Regions from separate parts of the Pseudoalteromonas sp. TB41 genome, predicted to be linked through region 4. Evidence: predicted binding sites of a transcription regulator. Region 4 holds the regulator's gene; each other region holds the start of a gene.
What was found. The regulator sigma-54, encoded in region 4, starts transcription at its own class of promoters, with help from an activator protein. The targets are predictions, from matches to a motif close to GTTGGCACGNNNNTNGNNT.

Region 1 (5,117 bases), on a different contig from region 4:
TGCCGAGCAAGCCATGGTGCTACTAAAAAAAGAAGCATTTTCATTGGTGGTCAGTGATGTACAAATGGGCGCAATGAGCGGCTTGGATTTATTACGTAGTATTAAATTAAATTACCCTGATTTACCCGTACTAATGATGACGGCCTACGCCACTATTGATGATGCTGTAGAGGCTATGCGTTTAGGCGCGATTGATTATATGGCTAAGCCATTTGCACCAGAAGTGCTATTGAATATGGTGAGTCGTTACTTACCAGAAAAAGAAAAAGAAACAGACGGTCCTATTGTTGCCGACCCTAGTAGTATTCAACTACTTGAACTTGCAGGTAAAGTTGCTCGTTCAGATGCCAGTGTGATGGTGCTTGGGCCAAGTGGCTCTGGTAAAGAAGTACTGGCGCGTTATATTCATGACAAATCAAAACGCTGTAACGAACCGTTTGTAGCGATTAACTGTGCTGCTATTCCTGAAAATATGCTCGAAGCCACTTTATTTGGTTATGAGAAAGGCGCGTTTACCGGTGCTATTCAAGCTTGCCCTGGTAAGTTTGAACAAGCACAGGGCGGTACTATTTTACTTGATGAAATCACCGAAATGGATTTAGGCTTACAAGCTAAACTACTGCGGGTATTACAAGAACGCGAAGTTGAGCGTTTAGGCGGTCGTAAAACCATTGCACTGGATGTACGTGTGCTTGCCACAAGTAACCGAGAGTTAAAAGAAGCGGTTGCTGAAAACCAGTTCCGCGAAGATTTATACTATCGACTCAATGTTTTCCCACTGCTGTGGCGACCACTGTGTGAGCGCCCAGGGGATATTATAGTGCTGGCTAAACATTTGATTGAACGTCACTTAAGTAAAAGCAAAGAGCCAATGGCGTACCTAGATACAAGCGCTGAACAAAAACTGCTTAGCCATAGCTGGCCCGGTAACGTACGCGAACTAGATAACGTTATCCAGCGAGCATTAATTTTACGCAGTGGGAATAGTATTGATGAGCATGCTATTTTTATCGAAAATCTAGCCCCAACGCATTTTGTGGTAGAAACTAAAGCTGACATTGAGCCTGTAAAAAGTAGTCTCAGTAACGCTTATTATGATGAAAAAGCAGCGCCTGCAGATGAGCAAAAAAATGATTTGTTAGCCGTCGATACAGGTAGTTACAAAGATGAGCTTAAAGATAAAGAACATCGTATTATTTTAGAAACCTTGGCACGCTGCCAAGGAAAACGTAAAGAGGTCGCCGAAACCTTAGGTATTAGCCCGCGTACTTTACGCTACAAATTAGCACAAATGCGTGATTTAGGTATTTCCCTCCCAGCATAACCCCCATAAGCCCTAAGTTCAATCACTTGAATTTAGGGCTGTCAAAACTCTGACTGCTTAATTATTTTACTTAAATCGTTGTTTTAATTGATTTTAATTTTTGGCATGTTTTGTGCTTTATTCTCTTTAAGAGTTTACTGCATTATCAGAGACAATTATGAAAATTCAAAACAGTGCTTTATTTCAAGAAATGCAATCAATGGCTGCAGAGGCCACACGTAGTAATCAAGTTAATAACTTGCCAACGCAAGTGCAATCAACCTCTACAGCACAGTTTGGTGACATGTTGAGTAATGCCCTTAATACAGTGCATGAACTTCAGCAAGACGCAGGACAAAAAGTAAAAGCGGTAGAGAATGGCGACAGAAGCGTATCACTTGCTGAGGCTATGATTGCTTCGCAAAAGTCTTCTGTGGCATTTGAAGCTACGGTACAGGTTCGTAATAAGCTTGTTGAGTCTTATAAAGAAATTATGAACATGCCTGTTTAACTAGGTAGTGGAGAATTATTGTGGCGCAATCTAATCAATCTACAGATCTGGCACTTGCTGATGGCATGATGGAGCAAAGTGAAAACGAAGATCAACAAGAGCAAAAATCAGGCTATTTCAGTTCCCTTGGCGGTGTTGATGTTTTACGTCAAATTACCCTGATTGTTGCATTAGCTATTTGTTTAGCCATTGCTATTTTCGTTATTATTTGGGCTCGTCAGCCAGATATGCGCCCTTTAGGTAAAATGCAAACTGAAGAGTTAATAGAAACACTCGACTTTTTAGATGCACAAAAAATTGACTACCAACTTGATGGCAATGTGGTCTCGGTGGATGAAACTGAATATCAAAATATCAAGTTATTAATGACCCGTGAAGGTTTAGATCAAGGGCCTACATCAGGTAGCGACATTATTATGCAAGACATGGGGTTTGGGGTAAGCCAACGTTTAGAACGTGAGCGCCTTAAACATGGCCGTGAGCAACAACTTGCCCGTACTATAGAAGAGCTAAATAATGTTACTCGCGCCAAAGTATTGTTAGCTATTCCCAAAGAAAATGTATTTGCCCGTAGAGAGAAAAAACCCTCTGCGACTGTTGTACTTACTCTTAAACGCGGTCGCTCTCTAGATGGCGAAGAAGTTGACTCGGTTGTTGATATGATAGCTTCAGCGGTACAAGGGCTTGAGCCTTCGCGCGTTACTGTGACCGATCAAAATGGTCGTTTATTAAATTCAGGCTCGCAAACCTCTTTAGCTGCACGCTCGCGTAAAGAATACGATATAGAACGTAAACGTGAGCAAGAATACCTAGAAAAAATCGACAGTATTTTAATTCCCGTGGTTGGATTAGGTAATTACACCGCACAAGTAGATTTAAGTATGGACTTTAGTGCGGTAGAAGAAACACAAAAACGTTACAACCCAGATTTACCTGCGGTAAGAAGTGAAACGACCTTTGAAGAAAATAATATTGGTGGCCTAGCGGTTGGTATTCCAGGCGCGCTGACTAATCAGCCACCAGTTAACTCAACTATTCCTGAAGATGCGATGGCGGGCGGTGCAGGCACTGCAACCTCACCGAGTAGAACTCACAAAGAAGCCACTCGTAACTATGAACTCGATACCACTATTTCACATAAGCGTCAGCAAACTGGAGTGATCCGCAGAATAAGTGTCTCTGTTGCGGTTGATTACCTGCCTACGGTGGGTGAAAATGGTGAAACAACTATGACGCCACGCTCGGTTGAAGCCCTGTCAAATATTCGTCGCTTGTTACAAGGTGGCGTAGGCTTTGATATGCAACGTGGCGATGCACTTGAAGTAGTGACCGTACCATTTGTTCGTGAAGACTCAGCGCTTGATTTTGAGTTGCCTTTATGGGAACAAGATTGGTTTATGAAAATGATGCGCTTAGTATTAGGTGCACTGGTTATTATTGTACTGATTTTAGCTGTCGTTAAACCTATGCTTAAACGCTTAATCTACCCAGATAATACACTTGAAGAATACGATGAAGATTCTCTTAGTTCAGGTGTTGATCTTGGTGACAGCACATTAGATATGCTAAATAATGACTTTGATTCTGCTTCTGTTGGCTTCTCAAGCGATGGTACACTACGCTTACCAGACCTACACGGCGACGAAGACTTACTCAAAGCGGTTCGTGCCCTTGTAGCCAATGAACCAGAACTATCATCACAAGTAGTGAAAGCGTGGTTAACAGAAGATGACTGATCAAGAACAAAAACAACTACCTCAAGCGTTTGATGTTGATAAACTTGATGGTGTAGATAAAGCCGCGATATTATTGCTGAGCTTAACTGAAGAAGATGCAGCGCAAATCCTAAAGCACTTAGAGCCAAAACAAGTGCAAAAGGTCGGTATGGCCATGGCGGCAATCGATGATTTGTCACAAGCTAAAATTAGCGCGGTTCATAATTTATTTATTGAACAAATTCAAAGCTTTAGTACGATAGGTTTTCAGTCTGAAGACTTCATCAAAAAAGCACTTACAGCCGCATTAGGTGAAGATAAAGCCGCCAGCTTGATAGACCAAATAGTGATGGGTTCAGGCGCTAAAGGCCTTGATTCATTAAAATGGATGGACTCTAAACAGGTGGCTAACATTATTCGTAATGAGCATCCACAAATTCAAACAATTGTTCTCTCTTACCTAGAGCCTGAACAGTCGGCTGAAATTTTAGCGCAATTTCCTGAAAAAGTGCGCCTCGATTTAACCATGCGTATTGCTAATTTAGAAGAAGTACAACCGGCAGCATTGCAAGAATTGAATGAAATTATGGAAAAACAATTTGCCGGTCAAGCGGGTGCACAAGCTGCGAAAATGGGTGGCTTAAAAGCTGCGGCAGATATCATGAACTACCTCGATACCAATGTTGAAGGGCAGTTAATGGATTCAATCCGTGAGCATGACGAAGAAATGTCGCAACAAATTCAAGACTTAATGTTTGTCTTCGAAAACTTAATGGATGTAGACGACAGAGGCATTCAAGCAATCCTGCGTGAAGTGCCGCAAGATGTATTAATGAAAGCCATTAAAGGGACCGACGATGCCCTTAAAGAGAAAATTTTGGGTAACATGTCAAAACGTGCCGCTGAAATGCTCGCTGATGATTTAGAAGCTATGGCTCCTGTGCGCATTAGTGAAGTAGAAGCGGCGCAAAAAGAAATTTTATCAACAGCACGTCGCCTTTCTGATTCAGGTGAAATTATGCTTGGTGGTGGCGGTGGTGAGGAGTTCTTATAACCTATGAGTCACTCTAAAGGTCGCCCGTTACATGCAGATGAAGCTGATGAGTTATTAAAAAATTGGCCAATTCCTGATGTTGCTCCCGATGAGCGAAGCTTTCGCAATCGCTCTACGGCTTATGGCACACCCTTAGCCGAGCTATACCGTAAAGAAATAGCAAAAGAACAAGTAGAAGAACCGGAAGAACCAGAGCTGCCTTCATTAACTATGGTAGAGCTGGAGCGTATTCGCCAAGATGCCTACGAAGAAGGCCTTAAACAAGGGCACGAACAAGGCTATATAGATGGCTTTGACAAAGGCGTAACCGAGGGTAAAGAGGCGGGTTACAAAGAAGGTGTAGAGCTGGGTAAAACACAAGGCCAAGAAGACGTTAAACCCTTAATTGATGAGCAGTTGACCAGCCTGCGTGGCTTACTAGATAGTTTAAGCGACCCGCTTAAAAAAGTGGACGAGCAAGCAGAAAAACAGCTGGTACAGCTAGCCACTATGCTCAGTGAAGCGATTATTTATCAAGAAGTAAAAACATCACCT
Region 2 (5,117 bases), on a different contig from region 4:
GCTATGCTAATTTTTATAAAACCGCGGTTAAAGCGTAAACTTACCCAGTAAATCCCTTAAAATATTCGACTCTTTATTTAAACCATTACAAAGCTGCTCTGACTTTTTCATATTTTCTTTGGTTTGCTCTGCCGAGTCGGAGATCATTACAATATTTTGGCTAATTTCTGAGGTTGCTAACGTTTGCTCTCGCGTTGCTGTAGCCACTGAGTTATTTAACTCGCTTAACAGTACAATTTCCTGTGAAATACCATTTAATGTATGGCCTGTTTCTTTTAATCGTTCGGCATTTTCTAAAGTGTTTTTGCTGCCCAATTCAATCGCAGTTACCGTGCTTGAAGCTTTAGCATTTAACGAAGCAATCATCTCATTAATTTGCTCTGTAGACTCCGCAGTACGCTGTGCAAGCGTTCTTACTTCATCAGCAACTACTGCAAAGCCACGCCCTTGCTCTCCAGCTCTCGCCGCTTCAATTGCCGCATTTAACGCCAATAAGTTAGTTTGCTCAGAAATCCCTTTAATGACATCCAATACATGAGAAATTGATTTAATCTCTGTCGAGAGCTCTAACACCGAAGCCACAGAATTAGCCATTGACGCTTCTAACTGTTCCATTTGTTTAATTGTGCTTTGCACAAAACCAACGCCTTTATGCGTCGTTTCTTCGGTTTTAGTCGCAATATCTGCCGCATTGCTGGCACTGCCAGAAATATCCTGAACCGTAACTTCCATCTCATTAACCGCTGCCGCCACCGTTTGTGTACTCGATGATTGCACTTCAGCTAAATTAGCTGCTCCTTGTACTTGCTCAAGTACATCTTGGGAAATACCTTTAACATGAATTGCCGACTCAGAAACCTGTTTAAACATATAATGTAACTGCTCTAAAAACAGATTAAACTTAATCGCCAAATCTGAAATTTCATTATTATCGTCAGTAGGAAGTCGCGCTGTTAAATCGCCATCTTTTTCTGTTAACGCATTCACTGCTGCAGTAATGTTTTCGATTGGCCTAAATATTTGCCCTACCAACACGCGTGCTGACGCTAAACCGACAAGAGCAATAATTACACCAAAAATGATATTAGTATTAATAGCACTATTAATTGGGCCATATAATTGCTCTTGGGGAATTTCAGCAACTAGATGCCAACCTAATGAGTTTACAGGCGTACTTGATACAACATAGTCATCACCATCAATTACTTTACTTTGAATTGCCCCATTTTTAATCGGCGCCAAGTCAACAGATTGCCCTATTTTAGTTTTATTACCATGCAGCATAATCTCGCCACTACCAGAGACCAAATAAACAATGCCGCCCTCACCTATCCTATATTCACTTATGAGATCCACCATAGAATCGAGCGAACGGCCAATCCCGGCAATTCCTTGTCGTTGCCCATCAAGCTCAATGGCATAATTAATAAATACCATCACCTCAGAGCTGCCTTTATCTATGTCGAGCGCTACTTCAAATGGTCTATCCGATGCTAAAAAAGCATCAAACCAAGTATCACTACTATCTATTTGCCTGGAAATACCTTCATCGGTGTAATAGTTACGGGAGTTTTTAGAAATAATGTATGCGTTACTGGCTTGGTTTTTATTTTTTATATGTTTGAGGTAATCAATGAATTTACCTCGGCTTTGCGCATCTTCATTATTATTCATCCATTGTTGCACAAATAAGTTTTGCGCTATTTCTTTGCCAACAATAATAGGAGTCGATAACTCTAATTCGATTTGGCTTTTCACTTCACTAAGCGCTGTTGGTAAATCTACTTTGGCTAGTTTGTCTTCTGTATTTGAGCGAATACTATTTGAAAATATTAGAGTAGATATTGCTAAAGGAGCAACAACAGCCAAAATAAGGCTAAGGTATACTTTTCGTTTTAATAACATAGAGCACCTAAGGGGTAACAAAGCGGTATTTTATATACTGCACACAATTAACAGTAGCGACATTAAAGGTCATAAAATAAAGATTTTTATAATAAAATCCCATAACACTTTAATAGTAGATTCAACTGTGTTTATTGCAATGTATTCAATAAAATTAATAAAAAAATCAGTGCGCTGATAAAAATACAATAGAAGTAATAGAAATGAAGTTTTATAAACTAGGAAGGTGAGTTTCTATTTACTTGGAAAGCGTGTAAAAGTGGTGGCCCCTCCCAGACTCGAACTGGGGACCTAACGATTATGAGTCGTGTGCTCTAACCAACTGAGCTAAGGGGCCATCTTTGTATAACTGTAAGCAGTTAATTTTTGAAGCGTTTAGCCACAGAGCGACTAAAGCGGGTTGCAGTATAAAAAGTTTTTAGGGGCTTGTCACTAGCAAAAAGCTTTATTTTAACAATCAAGGGGCTAACTGCTCAAATAGTAGACTTTGAGGTTTTGTTAGTGATGAGTTTTGTAAAACAAATCCATTTATTAATAGCAGCCTGAGTAACTAATACACATACCTTTGGGAGCACTTAGCAACTCAGTATTAAATGTCCTGCTATGCTGCTACATTATTTTTTGGCAATAATGTAAATCGCATGAATTAATCCAGGGAAATAGCCGAGCAAAGTTAGCAAAATATTTAACCAAAAATGCATCCCTAGTCCTACCTGTAAAAACACACCCAGTGGTGGTAATAAAATAGAAAAAATAATTCTAATGATATCCATAATTTAATCCTTATAATGTTAGCAAAGCAAAAAGCCCAGCAGGGCTGGGCTTTAGTATAGTGTATTATTCTGCAATAACAGTTAATTCATCAACTACCTTGCGAACATCTTCAGCGTTTTTAGCAATTTCCATCGCTAATTGCTTTTCAGCATCAGACTCAACTGTACCTTTAAGAGTTACCACACCATTATCGGTATCAACATCAATGTCTGTACCACCTACTTCAGAATCAAATAAGTAACGTGTTGTGATCACTGTAGTGATTTTAGCATCTGTTAAATCACTTTCAGTGTCGTTACCCATCATTTCAGAATCATGCTTCTTCATGTCGGTGTTTTTTACCACAGTTAGACTGTTTTCAACGTCAGTTACACCATCTAGGCTTAGCACGAGTTCTTCAGCAAGCTCTTTATCTACTTCGCTGTTTACTTTACCTGTTAGCATTACCTTGCCGTTTTTTACGTCCGTGTTGATATCAAAGTTATTTAGATTGGTGTTCATAAGCAATACTGTTTCTGCTTTCCCATCAATCCAAGCATCTTTACTTTCGTTTTCCCAACTGCTTGCCTGAGCGCCCATTGCGGTTGTTCCTAATACTAGGGCTGCAATCATAGACTTATTAAATGTTTTCATAATCGTTCTCCTTTTGATTAAAGACACTTAAGCTAATGCGAGCATCGGGCCAACATTTTTTAACCTTTAATTTCAATAGGTTAATTTAAAATAGTAGATATTGGCTTAAACCTACTAAGTAAACATTTACAGACTATTGCGTAAAAGTTTCTCGAATAGCGAAACTTACTAAATAATTGTATATTTGGTTAATCTGTCGTTAATATAATAAAAAATCAAAAACCCAAAATCATAAACCACTGAATTTAAACAATTTAATATTTGGTATAAGGCTTGCTTTGAAATAACCAGCAATCATAAAAGGATAATTTAAATGTCTGTTAAAATTGAAGACCGCCCTATTGAGCAAGTTCGTGAGCAAGTGATTGATCAGCTCATTTATAACTACAGCCATGGTGTTATTTCTGTAGAAGCATTTGAAAGGCGCTTAGACGACGCCATGGCAGCGAGTGACAATAAAGCACTTATGGATCTCGTTGAAGATTTAACTTTAAATACTGACCAGCAATATAAGGCGCAAAAGCACTCTCAGTTTGCACCTAATTATAGCGCGCAGCATGAGACTGATGAAGAGCCACTTACATTAAGAAGCATTCTTGGTTCGAGTGAACGAACCGGCCAATGGGTAGTTCCTCAAAACATTTATATAGAAAACTACATGGGGTCAATCAATCTTGATTTTACGGATGCTATTTTTACCCACCAACATGTCACTATTCACGTTAATTGTTACTTTGGCAGCGAAGAAATATATGTACCAGAGCACGTTAATGTAGTTTCTAAAATGTTTTGTATTTTAGGCAGTTTTGAAAATAAAACAGTGTCACTTAATAAGCGCCAAGGGCCAACGATTCACATTGAAGGAAAAACTGTTTTAGGCTCTGTGGAAGTTAAAGTTAAGCGCACTATTAAAGAAAAATTTATTAGCTTTGCAAATGATCTAAAAACTCAACTTGGCATAAATGGTAAACAGTATTAAATATGCTAAACATTGAATGAAGCCATAATAGTTGGCTTCATACATATTATAAGTCGTTATTTCGCTCACTAGGTACATCACTCATGTACTCTACAAACTCAACTTCAAACCCTGCAGGGTCAATATAATAAATGTTTTTTCTAAATGGATTTACAGCACCTTCTTTACTTATTGCAAAGCCCGCATGTTTTAGGCGCGCTATTACTGCATTTAAGTTATTGGTTACATAGGCAAAGTGTGCCAAACCAATTTGATGTCCTGATAGGTTGCGGTTTTTCCCTTCACCGTGATCGCTTATAGCAATATATTGATCGTTATCACCAAAATGTACCCAGCGCCTTGCTTTACCATACCAAGTTCCTTCCCCCTCACTTCTAATTGACCAATAGGGAAACGCTGCTTGGTAAAACTTAAGCATGGCGTTTATGTCACTAACAACTAAATTTACGTGTTCTAATTTCATAACTTTCTTCCTATTAATTGAATATAGAACATCATAAAACCTCAAGTTAACTTTAGGTAAAGCGCTAATTTACAAATTTATTGTCTGTTTTTATTCCGATAAATATATTGAAAGATCATGGCTGTACAAAAAACACTCACAAGTATTTAGGCTTTATGGTTTACTTTATGGCAAAAACCGCTAAAATACGCCGGCTTAAATATATAAACGTTCTTTTACAACCCAAAGGTAATACCATGCATCCAATGTTAAACATTGCGGTTCGCGCTGCGCGTAACGCAGGCAAGCTTATTCTTCGTGCAAGTGAAGACTTATCAAAAGTTGAAGTGCAACAAAAAGGCACTAATGATTTAGTTACGAACA
Region 3 (5,117 bases), on a different contig from region 4:
AAAAGGCTGCACTAAGCAGCCTTAGTAAATCAAAATATGATTATCTGATCTGAAGGATGTTCTGTTGAATAGTTGAGTTAACCTCAAGCGCACGAGAGTTTGCTTGGAAGTTACGCTGCGCACTAATCAAATCAACCAGCTCATTGGTTAAGTTTACGTTAGACTGCTCAAGAGCTGACGAATTAATGTTGCCTAGTGTGCCTGAACCTGGCTCACCCGCAATTGGTTCCCCCGAGGTCAAACTTTTTTTCCATGAAGTGTCACCTACTTGCTGCAAACCTTGTGAGTTTGAAAAGCGCACCATGGCAACTTGACCTAAGTAAGTTGAATCACCATTACTGTAAGATGCAACAACTTTTCCATCTGTACCAATATCAATACCCGCTAAGCGACCTACTGTCGCACCATCTTGCTCTAGTGCTTTCACCTCAAAGCGACTCGCATATTGAGTAGGCGTTCTATTTGCAGTACCGGCCTCATCGCGCCAATTAATCGCAATATCATCAAATTGGGCGCCATTAGATAAAATACCCGATAAATTAGCTCCGGTTAAATTAACATCAGTAAAGGTTGGACCAACATTTGGAGCACCATTAGTCGTTGCAGGCAAACCGCTAGCATCAAACCCAAAGGTACTTAGCGGGCTTGGTGTTGCTGTCGCGGCACCAGTTGCATCAAAGGGAGTTTTGTCAAGCGTACCATGTACTTGCCATTCATTAGGCGCTGTTTTTACAAAAAAGAATTGTAGAACATGTGGCTCACCAAGTGAGTCATACATTGTGGTCGATGTCGAAGAGTTATAAGTAGTACTGTCTGTTGCATCAAAAGGGACAGCTATTACATCTTCTCGAGAATCGACGTTAAATGATGTATAAACGTTTGAAGTAGAGCGCGGAGAGCCCGAAGAATCTGGTATTTGTAAAGCAGATGAAGTACTAAGACTTACAGAGGTCGTGTCACCACTAACTTCATCAACTGGGAAGCTTTGTAAAAAATTACCTTTAGCATCTACAACAAAGTTATCTTTATTAAGCTTAAATGCACCCGCACGCGTGTAGGTAAAGTCTTGTGCGCCTAAGTCTTGACTGGTAGCAAAATACCCCTCACCTGTGATCGCTAAATCCAGTGAATTATTAGTAAACTGCAGCGAGCCCTGATGAAACTGCTGGGCAACCATGGTGGTTTGCACACCATCACCATTTTTTGTTTTACCGGCGCTAAATACTGATGATGCGTATACATCAGCAAACTCGGCGCGAGACTCTTTAAAGCCCGTGGTATTTACGTTGGCAATGTTATTGGCGGTAACATCTAAATCTTTTTGTGCGGCAGCAAGGCCTGTTAATGCAATATTGAAGCTCATAATTAACCTCTAACCTAAAAAATATTTAGCCTATTGGCTAAAAAATACATAAAATCTATTACGCGATTTCTGCGACATCAGTCAGCCTAACCGCACCTTCTTTAGTATTAATAATAATGCCGCTTGAGCCGTTAATATTAACACTTTCAATATTTTTGAATGTAGCTAATGGGAGGCTTGAAAATTCCCCATTTGTACTACCCTCTGCTTTGATGTTGTATTCACCAGGTGGTAGCCGTTCACCCGCTTCATTTTTACCATCCCATGCAAAACGGATGGCTCCTGCAGGCTGAGTGCCTAAATCTATAGTTTTAACCAACTGCCCGGATGCATCTTCAATGCGGATCATTAAACTATCGACTGGCTTTTCAGCTACAACAGAACCTCTTGATTCACCCGACTCATTAAGCTCCAGTGTATCCGACTCCAACAAAGCTTGTTTGCCTACCAGTGTTGATGCTTGCAATGCCGAATTTGATGTCATCGACGCGGCTAAAGACTCAAAGTTAGAGTTTAAATTTGAGATCCCTTCAGCCATGGTAAAGTTTGTCATTTGTGCAATCATCTGATCGTTATCAGCTGGTTTGCTGGGATCTTGATATGACAACTGCTGTGTTAACAACGAAAAGAAATCTTCTTGGGTTAACGCATCACTCTCTTCTTTTTTTGGCACTTGCTTATCTTGCCAACGTAAAGAGTCCATGTAGGATGAAGAAGTACTAATATCGTTACTCATGAGCTACCCTCAGTTACCGCTGACCTAACAGCAGTGTTTTACTTAACATTTGCTTAGCTGCATCAGCAACTTGAACATTTGTCTGATAAGAGCGAGAAGCAGAAATCATATTTGCCATCTCCTCCACAACATTCACGTTGGGTTTGTAAATATATCCATTTTCATCCGCACTCGGGTGATTTGGGTTATATTCGATTTGTAGTGGTTTATTACTTTCAACCACTCCTAACACTTTTACACCAACGGCAGAGCCCTGTGGGTTGCTTGCTGACGCTGACGCTTTTGTAAGCTCCGCAGCAAATACAGGTTGTCGCGCTCGGTACGTCTCATTTTGCGAAGAGCTAATTGTATTGGCGTTAGAGATATTACTTGCCGTGGTATTTAATCGCACGTTTTGCGCGCTCATACCTGAACCAGCAATATCAAACACATTATATAAACTCATAATTAGGCTCCTTGACTACCGAGGGCTTTTTTTAGGCCTTTAAATTTACCATTAAGAAACTGGACACTGGCCTGATACTCCATAGCATTCTGTGTATACAAGTTCCGTTCCACTTGTATATCAACAGAGTTGCCATCACCTGTATCTGTTTGATTTGGCGTACGAAATAGTTCATTACTACCTACACTACGGGTACCACCGGCAATGTGTTTTTCATTGGTTCTTACCATGGTATTGCCGCTTAGTTGGTTGGACTTTGCCGTTTTTAATGCTGAGGCAAAGTCGATATCTTTTGCTTTATAGCCGGGCGTATCAGCATTTGCGATATTAGTAGCGAGCATTTCTGCTCTTTGCGAACGGATCAACATCGCATGCGGATGCACGCCTAATGCTTTATCAAAACTGATAGCCATAACTACCTCCAAAAAATTGACTCAGTACCGATAAAGCAATAAATGAGCCAGCAGTGAAAATAGTGATGATAAAAACAAAAAACGACGCAATAGGCGTCGTTTAGAGGAGGGATAATATATTAATGAAGGTCATTTCTTTTGATAAATGATACCAGGGTTACAACGCACCATATCAAAGTCAGTACTTAAACCAGACATAGACTCCGACGCACCTAAAAATAAATACCCCTTAGGGTTAAGTGCTTGAGAGAATTGTGCAATTATTTTGGCTTTCACCTCAGGTGAAAAGTAAATTAAAACATTACGGCAAAATATAATATCGAACTTACCCATTAAAGCGTACGAATCGAGCAAATTTAAATGCCTAAAGCTCACTTGCTTTTTCAATGAATCAACCACTTGTGCCATACCATTGCCGCTGTCTTTAAAAAACTTTTTACGACGTTCAGCAGAGAGTCCGCGAGCCAATGCCAATGCATCATATTCAGCATGTTTACACATATCAAGCATGGTATTTGATATATCTGTACCAATTATTTGTGCACCCATTTTTAAAACACCAGGGCTGCTGGATTGAAACTCAGCAACCGACATCGCTATTGAGTAGGGTTCTTGTCCTGATGAGCTCGCCGCAGACCATATTTTTAATGGCCTATTTAACGTTTTAAACTCAGGGAATAATCTGGTTTTAAGTAACTCAAACGGATATTGATCTCTAAACCACAATGTCTCATTGGTTGTCATGGCATCAACAACGGCTGCGCGCAACTGGCGCTCATGCACACCGAGAGTTTTACTTACCAATTCAGACAACGATTCAACATTAAATCGAGACATTAATGGTGCCAAACGGCTCTTTACCAAATACTGCTTATTTTCACCTAAAACAATACCGCACTGTTGTTCTAAAAATAAGCGAAATTGATCGTATTCGTTTTGCTGCAAATCTTTATTAGTCAAATCAATAACACCTATGTTTATTAATCACGATGAACCCATTTATTAACGGCTGTTGCAAGCTCGTCTGGGTTAAATTTTGCAATAAAATCATCTGCTCCTACTTTTTCAATCATCGCTTGATTGAAAACACCACTCAATGATGTGTGTAAAATCACATGTAGTGGCGCAAGTTTAGGATTAGCTTTGATTTCTGCAGTCAGCGTGTAACCATCCATTTCTGGCATTTCTACATCAGAAATGAGTAGCCCTACTCGCTCTGTAATATCATTTACGCAATCGAGCTCTGCAATTTCTTTTAATCTTATTAAAGCTTCTTTACCATTTTTAGCCAACTCAGTTGTTACACCTAATGGTTCCAATGCTCGTTTTACTTGATTTCGCGCAACAGCCGAATCATCAGCAATAAATACTATTCTCTCGCCTAAATCTTTTTGTATATTACCTTGCGAGGCGACATCATCGCTCACGGTAGTATTAACTGGGCAGATTTCGTTTAAGATTTTTTCTACGTCGAGTATCTCAACGAGCTCATTTTCAATTTCAGTGACGGCTGTTAAATAAGAATAACGACCCGCTCCTGACGGCGGTGGCATTATTTTTTCCCAGTTCATGTTAACTATACGTTCAACACCACCTACTAAGAATCCTTGCACTGTACGGTTATACTCAGCAATTATTATAAAGCCATCTTCGATGCTTTTTATTGGGCGCCCGCCTACGGCCATAGATAAATCAATCACCGAAATAGTTTGCCCACGAATATGTGCTACGCCACGGATATAAGTGTTAGATTTCGGCATGCTAGTCAATGGAGGGCATTGAAGAACTTCTCTTACCTTGAACACATTAATACCAAAGCGCTGACGCCCATTAAGCTTAAATAACAATAATTCCAAGCGGTTTTGCCCAACCAACTGCGTACGTTGGTTTACTGAGTCTAAAATGCCGGCCATTTAAATCTCCTAAGAAAACAAATATAAGGAACGATAATTGCTTTCAATTAATAAAGCGTCATAACACAACGGGGGCGTCTAAATTCTGACGCAAAATATTTATACCCTGTTTGCAACCATAAGCATAGTCGAAACATTATGAGTTTGTTAAAAAAAACCAGAAGATACAGTGTTTTTTATTTTCTTGCTAGCCTCTGCTTCGCTTTGCCACTAAAGGCACAAGTATTTAGTAAAGAGTTATTGCAAG
Region 4 (5,117 bases):
CAGGCTCCCAATGCGGGTTTGGTAAAAAACGGGCATCGAATACGTAATCTGCTTCTTTAGGGATGCCGTGTTTAAAACCAAATGACTCAAAGGTAATGATCAGTTGTTTATCTTTTTTTCCGAGTATTTTTTCACGAATAGATTCAGCAAGCTGATGCACACTTAAATCTGTGGTATCAATCATATAATCAGCACGATTAATCAATACATCAAGCAGTTGTTTTTCTTTTTTTATGGCTAAATCAAGCGGCAAAGAATCAATAGATAAAGGGTGGAGACGTCGCGTTTCTGAAAAACGTTTTATTAATGTTTGATCGTCACTGTCTAAATAAAATACCGTTGGTTTAGTAAAACCAGGTAAATATTCGAGTATTTCATTAAATTGCTGTTGCTCTTTAGGTAGATTACGCACATCAACACTCACAGCAATTTTATTATAACTGTCGGAAACGCTGCGCACTAATGATGGTAATAAATTAAGAGGAATATTGTCTACACAATAATAACCTAAGTCTTCCACAACGCGTAACGCCACAGATTTACCTGACCCTGAGCGACCGCTTATAATTATTAATTCCATTTATCACCTTTCTTTATTACTACGATTGACTGACGATAACCTGATATAGTTCGCTATCCGATTTGGCGGCGCGTAACTGTTTACAAAATTCTTTATCATTGAGCTTATCAGCAATCGTGGCTAGCATCTTCAAATGCTGCTGATTATCGCCATCGGGAACAATTAACGCGACAAAAATGTCAACCGGTCGGTTATCAATCGCATCAAAATTAATAGCTGTTTCGCTCACTAAAATCAAAGCAAGGGGCTCTTGAGCTCCACTCATGCGACCATGTGGAATAGCAATGCCTCGGCCAATGCCTGTACTTCCAAGCTTTTCTCTTGCAGTTAATGCATTAAGAATATCTTGTTGTGTTAAATAGGGCAGCTTATTGTGAGCCAATTCACTGATAAATTCTAAAATTCTTTTTTTACTATTAAAAAGGACCGCAGCTTTACTGCAGTCCTGACAGATAAGTGAGCTTAGTTTCATAGTGTTAGTGTCGAGCAAGTTTCTCTTTGTGTTTAATTACTTGACGATCTAGCTTGTCAATGAGCGAGTCTATAGCGGCATACATATCTTGATGCTCAGTAGAGGCAAAAATCTCAGCGCCACTAACATGAACGGTTGCTTCAGCTTTTTGGTTTAGTTTTTCTACATCGAGAATAACGTGCACATTCGTTATGTGATCAGTGTGCCTCTGTAACTTCGAAAATTTACTATTTACGTAGTCTCTAAGCGAGTCGGTAATATCTACATGGCGACCAGTTAAATTCAGTTGCATAAACATTTTCCTCTTTGTTGTACGCCTTAAATCAAACTTTTACGTTGATTAGACGGGGGAATAGCTAGAGATTCGCGATATTTTGCAATGGTTCTCCTCGCTACTTTAATTCCTTGCTCTGCCAATATATCTGCAATTTTACTATCACTCAATGGTTTAGCTGAGTTTTCTGCAGCGATTAATTTTTTAATTAATGCACGTATTGCTGTTGATGAACATTCGCCACCATTTTCAGTACTTACATGGCTTGAAAAGAAATATTTAAGCTCAAAAATGCCACGTGGTGTATGCATGTATTTTTGCGTAGTAACACGCGATATAGTCGACTCGTGCATTTCCACCATTTCAGCCACATCGTTAAGCACCATAGGCTTCATAGCCTCAGGACCGTGTTCAAAAAAGGCCTGTTGCTGTTGCACAATACAGTTGGTTACTTTAAGTAGCGTGTCATTTCTACTTTCTAAGCTTTTTATAAACCATTTAGCCTCTTGTAAGTGCGAGCGAATAAACTGGCTATCACCACTTGATTTAACCGTACGCGACATAGCTGCATATTGGCTATTTACTCTGATCTTAGGCATGCTATCTGGGTTTAATTCAACTACCCAACGACCTTTAACTTTTTTAACCGACACATCAGGAATAACGTATTCAGACTCTTCTCTAACAATAGTGTCTGCCGGTTTTGGGCTGAGCGTATGAATCAACGTCATGATTTCTTTTAGCTCATCTTCTTTAAGCTTTGTTTTTTTCATCAACGTGCGATAGTCACGTGCAGCAAGTAAATCAATATGATCGGTTAAGATCATTTTTGTTTCGTTTAAAAAAGGTGTGTCTTTATCAAATTGATTTAGCTGAATACACAAGCACTCTTGTAAACTACGCGCGGCTATTCCCACTGGATCAAATAGTTGAATACGCTTTAATACCGCTTCTATTTCGTCAAGTTCAACTTCATCTTCGCCGTCGTTTTCTTGGTTAAAGCTTTCTAATATTTCTTCACAGCTAAGGGTTAGAATCCCTGAGTCGTCCACAGCTTCTACAATTGCAATAGCTATCGCTTCATCGGTAGGACTAAACGGCGTCAGTTGAAGTTGCCACATTAAATACTCATGCAGCGTTTCAGTCGAAGAGCCTTGATAAATAGATTCATCTTCTGGCATTGGGCCCGATGAAGAGGCAGGCGCAGCGCTCATATATTCATCCCAAGTAACATCCATAGCCATATCATCGCTAATGGTGTCTTTGGTCATTGCTTCGCCGCTATCTTGCTCATACTCGCTAGGTTTATCGTCAGCTGAGGCACTTAGCGTTAAGTCATCGTTATCGGCTTTTTGTTCGTTTTTACCTGCAGTGTCTTCGCTGTAATCATGTTCTTCAACTTCAAGCAAGGGGTTGCTATCGAGTGCTTCTTGAATTTCTTGCTGGAGATCCAATGTACTGAGTTGCAATAAGCGAATTGCTTGTTGCAACTGTGGAGTCATTGTAAGTTGCTGGCCCATGCGCAGCTGTAATGATTGCCTCATGTATCTCTAACAATCCTTTTAAATTACGGTCTGTTGACCTTTACGGATTAAAATTTGTTCAAACTAGGGGCGGTTTAATTGCGGCGCGAGGTTTGTAACCTAGTGGGCTAAGTCAAAACCGAGCAACAAAGAGTAAATCGTCCCTAGGCAGAACCCGAAGGGCAGCGCCTGTTTGGCATTGATGCTGCGTTATCGCCTATTTATGGGGAATACCACACCACATAGGCTCTGCCTTGCCTAAATACCAAACAGACTGCTGCAAATTCAACCTTGAAAGGTCAACAGACCTAAGTATAATTAATCTTAGCAGATGCTTAGTGGAATAACACACATATTAGAGCTTGAACTGCTCGCCCAAATAAACATCGCGTACTGTTTTATCGTTTAATACGTATTCAGGAGTGCCTGATGCAATTAACTCCCCATGAGAAACTATGTAGGCTTTTTCACAAACATCAAGTGTTTCGCGCACGTTATGGTCTGTAATAAGTACGCCAATGCCACGGTTTTTAAGATGCTCTATAATCTTTTTAATATCTAATACTGAGATAGGATCAACCCCCGCAAAGGGTTCGTCTAAAAGGATAAATTTAGGGTTTGCTGCTAACGCGCGAGCAATTTCAACGCGGCGACGTTCACCACCTGATAAGGCCATACCTTGGCTGTCGCGGATATGCTGAATACTAAATTCATCAAGTAAATTATTTAAGGTATCTTCGCGTTGTTGTTTATTTAATTCTTTACGTGTTTCTAAGATAGCCATTAAGTTTTGATAAACAGTCAGCTTTCTAAAAATAGACGACTCCTGCGGTAAATAACCAATCCCTAAACGCGCTCGGCTGTGCATCGGTAATAAAGTAATATCTTTATCATCAATTGATATTTTGCCTTTATCGCTAGGGACAAGGCCTACAATCATATAAAAAGTGGTGGTTTTACCTGCACCATTAGGGCCAAGTAACCCCACAATACTGCCAGCTTCAACCTCTAGGCCAACGTTTTTTACAACTTCACGACCTTTGTAGCTTTTAGCTAATAGCTCTGCTTTTAATGTGCTCATGGTTGGCCTTTATCATCTTCTTTTTTATTTTCAACAGGGACTAAAATAGTGTGTACACGGTCTGTTGAGTTTTCGTCTTTTTCTGCGCTAATTAACTGCTGCTCGATATCGTAAGTGATACTTTTAGCTGTTATTTTTTGACCTGCTTGAGCAATGCTTGCATCGCCGATTAAGGTTAAAAAACGCAGCGATACATCGTAACGCACTTCATTAGCACTGGCACTCATTATGGTGCCATCAGCTTGTGTTTCTTCAAAATATGCAGGGCTGCCTGTGGCAATTAATAACTGTTTGTTATCGCCTAGGTCATCGCGTTTGTGCACTTCTAAACGGTCAGCTGTGATACGGCGATTACCATGAATAATTTCAACATTTTTCTCAAAAATGCCTACGTTTTCTTTTAATTGACCTTCTTGCTTATCTGCACTAATTGAAATTTGATTAGCAGCGGGGGCTTCAGCAGGTTCAGCGCCATTACTGTTAAAAGCAATTAATAGTGAGGGAACAATTAAAATTTTAAATAGGTTATTGGTCATAATATAGGGTTCGCGTATGGTTAATAAGTTTAATCACCTCGGTTTTTAAATCGGCCTCAAGGCCTTTACCTGTGATTTTTAAATTAGGTCCTGTAATAACGACAGGCTGCTGTGATTGCATGGTTAATAGTTTTATATCAACATTGATGGTCTGGGCGGTGATCGTATCGATCATGGCGTTATCTACTAAATTTTGAGCGGTTACATTACCCTCTAACACCAGTTGACGGTCGTCGTAGAGTGTGGCTTCATCGGCGTTAATACGCCATGTTTGCTGCTCGTTGTATAAAGTGAATATAGGCTTTTCAAAAAAGGTAAAACCGAGTTGTTGATACAACTCCATTTTTACCGCAGTTACCTTATGGCTCACTTTACCTTGTTCATTATAAGCCGTTTGTTTTAACTCAATAGCGGTATAATCAGGCTTAGCAATAACTTGTGTTTCTTCGCTTGCAGTTATATCAACCTTAGTAAAATAAGGATACCAGAGCCAAACCATACAGCTTATGAATAAAACGCTCAGTATAATGCGCGCTACATTCATGAACTCGTTCCTTGGCTAGTTAGTGGCTTGTTATTTTCGAGCATAAGTAAGTCTGTCAGCTCTCTTACCGCACCAAAACCGCCGGGCAGTTGGGTTACATAATGTGA

Region 1: the regulator sigma-54 is predicted to act here: its motif matches at 1,424-1,442, upstream of fliE (flagellar hook-basal body complex protein FliE).
Region 2: the regulator sigma-54 is predicted to act here: its motif matches at 3,573-3,591, upstream of L641_RS0108865 (LiaF domain-containing protein).
Region 3: the regulator sigma-54 is predicted to act here: its motif matches at 2,991-3,009, upstream of flgB (flagellar basal body rod protein FlgB).

The regions. Positions count from the first base shown of each region.
Region 1 is NZ_AUTH01000082.1:30,706-35,822, forward strand. Features, by position in the region: gene L641_RS0112145 (sigma-54 dependent transcriptional regulator) at 1-1,324, shown strand, start outside; gene fliE (flagellar hook-basal body complex protein FliE) at 1,482-1,814, shown strand; gene fliF (flagellar basal-body MS-ring/collar protein FliF) at 1,835-3,550, shown strand; gene fliG (flagellar motor switch protein FliG) at 3,543-4,583, shown strand; gene fliH (flagellar assembly protein FliH) at 4,587-5,117, shown strand, end outside.
Region 2 is NZ_AUTH01000067.1:4,048-9,164, reverse strand. Features, by position in the region: gene L641_RS0108885 (methyl-accepting chemotaxis protein) at 28-1,905, opposite strand; tRNA gene L641_RS0108880 (tRNA-Ile) at 2,166-2,242, opposite strand; gene L641_RS22885 (YqaE/Pmp3 family membrane protein) at 2,520-2,678, opposite strand; gene L641_RS0108870 (BON domain-containing protein) at 2,743-3,312, opposite strand; gene L641_RS0108865 (LiaF domain-containing protein) at 3,626-4,291, shown strand; gene L641_RS0108860 (VOC family protein) at 4,338-4,754, opposite strand; gene suhB (inositol-1-monophosphatase) at 4,991-5,117, shown strand, end outside.
Region 3 is NZ_AUTH01000082.1:7,513-12,629, reverse strand. Features, by position in the region: gene flgE (flagellar hook protein FlgE) at 41-1,363, opposite strand; gene L641_RS0112050 (flagellar hook assembly protein FlgD) at 1,422-2,099, opposite strand; gene flgC (flagellar basal body rod protein FlgC) at 2,113-2,544, opposite strand; gene flgB (flagellar basal body rod protein FlgB) at 2,547-2,957, opposite strand; gene L641_RS0112035 (protein-glutamate O-methyltransferase CheR) at 3,087-3,917, opposite strand; gene L641_RS0112030 (chemotaxis protein) at 3,938-4,870, opposite strand; gene flgA (flagellar basal body P-ring formation chaperone FlgA) at 5,009-5,117, shown strand, end outside.
Region 4 is NZ_AUTH01000035.1:8,207-13,323, reverse strand. Features, by position in the region: gene rapZ (RNase adapter RapZ) at 1-580, opposite strand, end outside; gene ptsN (PTS IIA-like nitrogen regulatory protein PtsN) at 600-1,052, opposite strand; gene hpf (ribosome hibernation promoting factor) at 1,057-1,344, opposite strand; gene L641_RS0105440 (RNA polymerase factor sigma-54) at 1,371-2,870, opposite strand; gene lptB (LPS export ABC transporter ATP-binding protein) at 3,205-3,930, opposite strand; gene lptA (lipopolysaccharide transport periplasmic protein LptA) at 3,927-4,466, opposite strand; gene lptC (LPS export ABC transporter periplasmic protein LptC) at 4,456-5,010, opposite strand; gene kdsC (3-deoxy-manno-octulosonate-8-phosphatase KdsC) at 5,007-5,117, opposite strand, start outside.